Regions from separate parts of the Bradyrhizobium sp. WSM4872 genome, predicted to be linked through region 2. Evidence: predicted binding sites of a transcription regulator. Region 2 holds the regulator's gene; the other holds the start of a gene.
What was found. Region 2 encodes LexA, which represses DNA repair genes until DNA is damaged. Its sites were predicted from a motif close to TGTTCNNNNTGTGTTCNG; they were not measured.
Positions count from the first base shown of each region.

Region 1: the regulator LexA is predicted to act here: its motif matches at 1,667-1,684, upstream of AC0L3C_RS00250 (single-stranded DNA-binding protein).

Region 1 covers NZ_JBVVPT010000001.1:51,057-55,506, forward strand. The annotation lists gene AC0L3C_RS00240 (outer membrane protein) at 1-357, opposite strand, end outside; gene AC0L3C_RS00245 (outer membrane protein) at 589-1,389, opposite strand; gene AC0L3C_RS00250 (single-stranded DNA-binding protein) at 1,849-2,346, shown strand; gene gyrA (DNA gyrase subunit A) at 2,719-4,450, shown strand, end outside.
Region 2 covers NZ_JBVVPT010000003.1:44,509-48,958, reverse strand. The annotation lists partial or broken gene AC0L3C_RS05875 (ComEC/Rec2 family competence protein) at 1-553, shown strand, start outside; gene AC0L3C_RS05870 (hypothetical protein) at 692-1,129, opposite strand; gene lexA (transcriptional repressor LexA) at 1,603-2,304, opposite strand; gene AC0L3C_RS05860 (molybdopterin molybdotransferase MoeA) at 2,480-3,691, opposite strand; gene AC0L3C_RS05855 (hypothetical protein) at 3,901-4,092, opposite strand; gene AC0L3C_RS05850 (HAD family hydrolase) at 4,247-4,450, opposite strand, start outside.

The DNA.
Region 1 (4,450 bases), on a different contig from region 2:
CGCATCGGTCTTCGAGCTGAAGGTGGTGCTCACGACGCCAAATCCGGGGACGGCAACTGGGCCAGTCACAGACGCGTTCACGTCAGCCCAGGCGCCATCGGCCTCGATGCCGAACACGACGTTGCCGGTCTGCCAATTGTAGCCGGCGGTGCCGCCGACGAAGCCGCCCTGCATCCGCGGGCTGTTCGAATCTTCCCAGGCGCCGCCACCGACGACACCGAGGTAGAAGCCGGTCCAGTTGTAGACCGAAGCCATGGCCACCGGGGCCTTGGTGTAGGGGCGCGCCGCGAGATCAGCGGCCGAAGCCGGGGCAGCGAGAGCGAACAAACAGGCCGAAGCCAGCAAAACCTTTTTCATTTTCAACTAATCCCAGTCCCAGTTTCTGATTGTGCCTTCCACGATAGGGAAGGGCATCGGACTCACTTGCCCAACTGAGGCCGTACTTACACCATTGAAGCTGCAAGTTGTGTCACTGGATAGCCACAGCGGCCTGAAAATGGCGCAGTTACTGACCTATGGTCCTCCATGGGACCAGCAACAAAAAAAGGCCGGCACGAGGCCGGCCTTGATTGATGAATGTCAGTTCGATCAGTACTTTGCGATGACCGGACCGCCCCAGCGATAGTTCAAGCGGACGAGTCCCATGTCGACGTCCTGGCCGATCCGGTCACTGCCGAAGACCGCACCCGCGGGCGTTGTGAAGCCGATCGTGCGATTGCCGAGGAAGATGTGGTCGTACTCGAGGCCCAGCGACCAGTTTGGTGCGAAGCCGAACTCCAGACCGGCCCCGACCGTGCCACCCCAGCGAGTTTCACGGGCGGAAGCCAACAGGGTGCCCGCGCCGGGCGTGCCCGCAGCAGCGTAGACGTCGTACTTGTCGCCGACGACGGCGGCGCCGCCCTTCACGTAGAACAGCACGTTATTCCAGGCGTAACCGACTTGCCCGGTGATGAGGCCGAAAGCGTCGATGCGAGAACGGTTGCGATCACCCGTCACCAGAGCGGTGCCAGGGAAGAGGGTGCTCACGTTGTCGCCCCGGAAGTCGGCCCAGTTGCCTTGGCCTTCAAGGCCGAACACCCAATTGGTGGATTGCCACCGATAGCCGATCTGGCCACCGACGGTGCCCCCCGTCGCATTGTGACAGCCTTCGCTGGCCAGAGCACCTGGGACCCCGGTCACCGCGCCGGTCGCATCCAGGAAACTCCAGCAATTGCGGCTCGAGCCCCCGCCGCCGTTGATGCCGATGTAGAAGCCGCTCCAATCGTAGATGGTGGCAATCGCCGGCGCGGGGGCCTTGGTATAGGGACGCGCAGCCAGATCCGCCGCGCTTGCGGGAGCCGACAGGCCCATCGCCACTGCACCTATTGCACCAATAAGAAGCTTATTCATTGCCAGTCTCCCCAGGTTCGTCCGCTTCTTATGTCCCCGAAGCGGCTGATCAGGCGCGAGGGCCCATATGAACTAAGTCCGAGGCAACGGTAACTCTGCGGAGCGGCAGAGTCCGTCTCCGAAATGCAACAAGAACGGGGCAGTGCGAGTACCCATAACCTGCTGAATGTTAAGTTCTTTCTCCCGTTTCAGGGAACCTACAAAGGTTCCAATCTACCCGTGCCTTCCCGCAGCACATCGGCCGATCGATCTCACACCTTCAGTGCTGTCGTTCGCCAAGAACAAATCTGGAACGAGCCGGAGGTCGATGCTATATGTGGGGATAACCGGAGGGGTGACGGACTGATCGGCGTCCGCAAGCGTTCGGCGAGCGTATAGGGTCGCCTCAACAGGCACGGCGGAACGCGGGGAGCGGACCGGCCTTCTTGAATTCAATGGCATTCGGAGCGGAGAGCGGAGATGGCGGGAAGCGTCAACAAGGTCATTCTGGTTGGAAATCTCGGCAAGGATCCTGAAATCCGCCGCACCCAGGACGGGCGTCCGATCGCCAATCTGAGCGTCGCCACCTCGGAGACGTGGCGCGACAAGGCAACCGGCGAGCGCAAGGAAAAGACCGAGTGGCACCGCGTCGTGATCTTCAATGAAGGGCTCTGCAAGGTCGCCGAACAGTATCTGAAGAAGGGCGCCAAGATTTACGTCGAGGGTGCGCTCCAGACCCGCAAATGGACCGACCAGAGCGGTGTCGAAAAGTACTCGACCGAAGTCGTGCTGCAGGGCTTCAACTCGACCCTGACGATGCTGGACGGTCGTAGCGGCGGTGGCGGAGGCGGCAGCTTCGGCGACGAGCCGGGCGGCGATTTCGGCTCCTCCGGTCCGGTCAGCAGCGCGCCGCGGCGCCCCGTTGCCGCTGGCGGCGGTGGCCGCAACAGCGACATGGACGACGATATCCCGTTCTGAGCGACCGCGTTCTGAGAACGCGGCGTCTCGATGCGGAGGCACCGGCCGGATGAGCGGCGCTTCTCATCTTGTGTCAGAAAATCCCACTAATCGGCAGGGCGGGCTCGGGATTTCCGGGCCCGCTTCATGTTTGGGGTGAGCTCGGATTGCGGCTTGGCAAACGCGCTGACGGGGCAAGCCCGTCGCGCGGTTTTCCGCGCGCAACGGGCGATTTTGCAAGGCCGATGCGGGGGCCGTCCGAGACATCGCTCGCAAGGGCTTAAGTTGTTGGAAAAATAGGCGGAAAAAGCGCTTCCCAGAACCCCGCGAGGGTGGTTATCAGAGGCTCGATGCGCTATATGATTCCCAGATAAAACCTCACCGGATTTCCCCTTGGCTGACGACGACGACAAGCCCGGCGACCAGCCGGCGCAACCCTCGGATATTCGCCCCGTCTCCATCTTCGAGGAGATGAAGAAGTCCTATCTCGACTACGCCATGAGTGTGATCGTGGCGCGGGCGCTGCCTGACGCCCGCGACGGTCTGAAGCCGGTGCATCGCCGCATCCTGTACTCGATGAACGAGCAGGGGCACACGCCGGACAAGAAGTACGTCAAGTCCGCCCGCGTGGTCGGTGACGTCATCGGTAAATATCATCCGCATGGCGACCAGTCGATCTACGACGCCATGGTCCGGATGGCGCAGGACTTCTCCATGCGCGTGCCGCTGATCGATGGCCAGGGCAATTTCGGCTCGGTCGACGGCGATCCCCCGGCGGCCTATCGTTACACCGAAGCTCGATTGACGAAGGCGGCGCTGGCTCTGCTGGCCGACATCGACAAGGACACGGTCGATTTCCAGCCGAACTACGACAACAACGAGACCGAACCGTCGGTCTTGCCGGCCAAGTTCCCGAACCTCCTCGTCAACGGCGCCGGCGGCATCGCCGTCGGCATGGCGACCAACATCCCGCCGCACAATCTCGGCGAGGTCATCGACGCCTGCGTCGCGCTGATCGACAACCCCGCGCTCACCATCGACGAGCTCATCAACATCGTGCCGGGGCCGGATTTCCCGACCGGCGGCGTCATTCTCGGACGGCAGGGCATCCGCGCCGCCTATCACCTCGGACGCGGCTCGGTCATGATGCGCGGCAAGGTCGCGATCGAGACCATCCGCAAGGAGCGCGAGGCGATCATCATCACCGAGATTCCCTACCAGGTGAACAAGGCGACGATGGTCGAGCGCATCGCCGAGCTGGTCAAGGAAAAGAAGATCGAGGGGATCGGCGACCTGCGCGATGAATCCGACCGCGACGGCTACCGCGTCGTCATCGAATTGAAGCGCGACGCGGTGCCGGATGTGGTGCTCAATCAGCTCTACAGGTTCACGCCGCTGCAGACGAGCTTCGGCGTCAACATGGTGGCGCTCGACAGCGGCCGTCCGCGGATCATGCATCTGAAGGACCTGCTGGCGATCTTCGTCGACTTCCGCGAGCGCGTCGTCACGCGGCGCACCAAGTTCCTGCTCGCCAAGGCCCGCGATCGCGCCCATATCCTGGTCGGTCTGGCGATCGCGGTCGCCAATATCGACGAGATGATCCGCGTCATCCGGACCTCGCCCGACCCGACCACCGCGCGCGACACCCTGATGTCGCGCGATTGGCCCGCCCGGGACGTCGAGGACATGCTGACGCTGATCGACGATCCGCGCCACCGCATCAGCGAGAACGGCACGATCCGGCTGTCGATGGAGCAGGCGAGGGCCATTCTCGATTTGCGCCTGCAACGCCTCACCGCACTCGGCCGCGACGAAATCCGCGAGGAGCTCGACAAGCTCGCCGGCGAGATCGCCGACTATCTCGACATCCTGCGCTCGCGCGACCGCGTGCTTGAAATCATCAAGTCCGAGCTCGCCGAAGTGAAGGCCGAGTTCGCGACCCCGCGCCGCACCGTCATCATCGAGCAGGAAGGCGAGGTCGAGGACGAGGACCTGATCCAGCGCGAGGACATGGTCGTCACCGTCTCCCACGCCGGTTACGTCAAGCGCGTGCCGCTGTCGGCCTACCGGGCGCAGCGCCGCGGCGGCAAGGGCCGCGCCGGCATGCAGACCCGCGACGAGGATT
Region 2 (4,450 bases):
GGGACTGTCGGCGCGGCAGCCCGACATCCTGATTGCCGGGGATGGCGCGAGCGTCGCCGTGCGGGGCAAGGACGGATATCTGCACCTGATCAGGACGAACAAGGACAGCTTTCTGCTGAGGGAATGGCTCGCTGCCGACGCCGATCCCCGCGATGCGGGCAGAGCCTCGCTGGCCGATGGCGTGTCCTGTGACGAATCCGGCTGCGTGACGCCACTGGCCGACGGGAGGCTGGTCGCGCTGGCACTCCGCGTCGACGCTCTCGCGGACGATTGCAGTCGGGCCGTGCTGGTGGTGACGACACGTCCCGCGCCGCCCGATTGCGCCGCGATGGTGGTCGATCGGCGGCGGCTCGCCAGCCAGAGCGCGCTGGCGCTGGCGCAGCGTGGCGACGGTTTTGCGGTTCAGGCGGTGAGGGCGAGAGGCACGAGCCGCCCCTGGTTGCCGGCCGGCGCCGGCGAGGGTGATTTCGACGGCAGCCTCGCGCCAAAGACGACCGCGTCCCGCATCAAGGACGCAACGCCGGCGGAGACGGACTTGCAGGCCGACGATTGATCTGATGGTGCGGAGCAACGCAGTGGATCGGTGCGTCCGCTCGGATTCGCTGGGCGCAAACTACACCATCTCGCCGGCCACGGCCGGCGATGGCGATTCAATCCTGACCTCCGACCTCGTAGCCGGAGGGCGGCTGTTTCAGCCGATCGGCAGGTGCGTGACGGTCGGCTGCCTGCTGTCGGCGATGATCTGCGCCTTGTGCTCGCGCTCGGTGACCGACTGAGTCACCGGCAGTTGCAGCACGGTCGCTCGCTGGCCTTCGACGAGCTGCGTCACCAGGACATATTTGCCGTCGGGGAATTCGATCGCGTCGTGATGGCGGTCGGGAACGTGCGGATCGATTTTGCCGAACTTGCCCACGCGGGAATTGATGGTGCGCGTCCAGATCCAGCGATTGTCGTAGCGGACGTCGTCGGCGAAGGCGAGCTCCGTTCCCGGCAGCAGGCAGACGGCAACGGATGGATCGGCTGCGGAGGCGAAGCCGCGCGTCGAGGTGCCGCGGAAGCTTGTCGTGACGATCGTCTCGCCGACTTCGGCGGGGCGCGACGCGACGGCATGTAGGCTGTAGTCACACATCGGGTGCTCCTCATGCTGGGATAGCAACCCGCGTCTCTTATCGAGGCGCAGGCCTCTATCAGAGTGGAAGCACGAAAGCTCTGCTTGGTTGTGGGCAAATCTGCGGCTGGCTTCCGCAAGCCGCGATCACATTATCTTTCCCGAATTCAATAGGAACAAAGCCCGTTGCGATGCATTCGGGAGGCGCATGCGCGAATATTGCCGGCTTGGCTGCGGCGGGCGAACTTGATCGCTGGATGGTGTTTCCTCGAACACGCGAGCCGCGACGCGGTGCCATTTGAAGCGGTGCTGTTTCGGTGCTGTTTCCTGGGCGTCGCGAGGAGCCAGCGCCGGAGGAGGGGCCGGATAGTCTGTGCAGAACCAGAACGACTATCCAGCCGGAGCGGACGATGATCCGCTCCAATCTCTGACCGGCGATGCCGGTCGGAAGCGCGCGAGGCGCCAAGCACTTCAGGTATGAAGCACTTCCGGTATCAGTACTTCCGGTAAAGCCCGATCAGCTTGCCCTGAATCTTCACCCGGTTGGGCGGCAGGATGCGGACCTCATAGGCTGCGTTGGCGGGCTCGAGCGCGATCGAGGCGCCGCGACGGCGGAAGCGCTTCAGCGTCGCTTCCTCGTCGTCGATCAGCGCCACCACGATGTCGCCGGTATCAGCGCTCTCGTTGCGCTGGATCAGCGCCATGTCGCCGTCGAGGATGCCGGCCTCGACCATGGAATCACCGCGTACTTCGAGCGCGTAATGCTCGCCCGAGCCGAGCATGTCAGGCGGTACGCTGATGGTATGGCTGCGGGTCTGCAATGCCTCGATCGGCGTGCCGGCCGCGATGCGGCCCATCACCGGCACCGCCACGGGACGTTCGCCCTCGTCAGCGGGCAGGCTGGAGCCCGCACGCACCTTGCCGAGATTGCCCTCGATGACGCTCGGCGTGAAGCCGCGGCGGCTGCCGGCGGCTGCCTGGAGCTCCGGCAGCTTGATGACTTCAATCGCACGGGCGCGGTTGGGCAGGCGTCGGATGAAGCCACGCTCCTCGAGCGCCGTGATCAGGCGATGGATGCCCGACTTCGAGCGCAGGTCGAGCGCATCCTTCATCTCGTCGAAGGAGGGCGGCACGCCGCTTTCCTTCAGACGTTCACTGATGAACCGCAGAAGCTCGTATTGTTTGCGCGTTAACATCTCGACCAAAGTCCCCCGGTTGATGTCGTCCGATTCCGAGACGCTGAATTCGGCCATAAGCCGCTACATGCTCGAAACAAATCATGAACGGACACTATATGTTCGATACATGTTCCGCAACTGCTTAATTTACCGTGAACAGAGCAAAGTTCGCGGAACGCGCATTGCCGGACGCTCAGACGGGGAGCCGCAACACTTCGCAAGCCGTGCCGGCTTCGGCCTTCGGCGCGAACGGTGCGCGCACGAGAAGTACCTGTGCTGCAGCGAGATTCGCAAGCAGCGAAGAGTCTTGATGATTGACGGGAAGAACGACGCGTGTGCCATCGTCACGCTCCTCCAGATGCGCGCGCAGATAGTCCTCGCGCTGGTCGTTGGCGCCGACGTCGCGGCCGAGCACGGCGCGTTCACGGCGATGGTGAATCACCGAACGGCCAGACAGGACGCGAATCAGCGGCACCATGAACAGGAAAGCGCACACATAGGACGACACGGGATTGCCCGGCAGGCCGATCACACCCATTGCGCCGAGCCGTCCGTGCATCATCGGCTTGCCTGGCCGCATCGCGATCTTCCAGAACGCTATCGCGATGCCTTCGTCCCGCAGCGCCTGCTGGACCAGATCGTGGTCGCCGACCGATGCGCCGCCGGTCGTGATCAGGACGTCGGCGCCGCTCTCACGGGCGCTGCGGATGCCGGCGGTGGTCGCCTCCAGCGTGTCGGCGGCAATACCGAGGTCGATGGTCTCGGCGCCCTCGCTGCGGGCGAGCGCGTGCAGGGCGTAGCCGTTGGAATAGACGATCTGGCCGTGGCCGGGCGTGGTGCCCGGCATCACCAGCTCGTCGCCCGTGGCGAGAATCGCGACTTTCGGACGCCTGAAAACGGCAAGGTGCGGATGATTCATGCCGGCGGCGAGCGCGAGGTCGCGCTCGGTGAGACGGCTTCCCTTGCGCAGGAGCACGTCGCCCTCGCGGAAATCGATACCGGCTGGGCGGATGTGCCGTCCGGCGATCGCGGCTTCCTTGATCGTGATACGTTTGCCGGCGACAACAGTGTCTTCCTGGATCACGACGGCATCCGCGCCACCGGGAATGACGCCGCCCGTGAAGATCCGTACGGCCTCGCCGGCGCCGACCCTCCCGGCGAACGGTCGGCCCGCCGCGACTTCGCCGATGACGGTGAGCTCCGAATCGATCGTCGCGGCGTCGGCCGCCCGCACCGCGTAACCGTCCATCGCCGACATCGCCTGCGGCGGCTGCGTGCGCCGCGCCGCGACGTCACGCGCGAGCACGCGATGGTAGGCCTCGTCGAGCGAAATCATTTCTTCCGGCAGTGGCTCTGCATCCGCCAGCACCGCGGCGAGCGCGTCGGAAACCGGCATCAAGGCCACGGCGAAAACTCCTGCTCGGCACGTTCGGGCGAATGTTCCGCAAGTCTTCTAGCCGAGCGCGGGCGCAGAGGCAAAAACGGGGGCAGTCATCCCGCCGCTTCGCATCGTTCCGGAAGCCGGGATCAAGCGCGTCGCGGCATGATCCGAAGAACGTGAGAGATCGGCAGGAAAGTGGTCATCGAAGCCACGAAATCACCGGCCTGCATCGATCAGCTGCCTGCCTGCCCGGATGTTACGTCGGGCGCCTTGGATCCCTTATCCTTGTCGGGCAACGGATCGGCCTGGGATTTCAGATCGGCGGCCTTGCTCACAAGCTTGGCGGAAAGATCCGAATCTGAAGTTGTCCTGGCGAATTCAAGAAGAAGAGAGGCCTGCTTGGTGAGGTAGGTCTTGCCCAACACGATGATGCATCCGTCCGTAGAAGTCCCAGCGGACTCTAAGAGTCCGGAAGGCGGTATTCCGTTCCGGGAACTCTGTACAAAAATGCACAAAGTGATCGGGTTCCTCAATTTTTTCAAAATTGTTCCCGTCGGGTTTCGCGACGACAGATAGTCGTCAGATGCCCAATGCCTTCAATGCGTTCCCGACGTCCCGGGGCGAGGTCACATGCACCGCCGTCAAGCCGCGCGCCCGCGCTCCCTCGATATTTTCGGCAAGATCATCGAAGAACACGATACGCCCGGCGGGCACGCCGATCGCCGCAACGACGTGGTCGAAGGCCTTCGCGTCCGGCTTGCGCAGGCCGATGCTGGACGACAA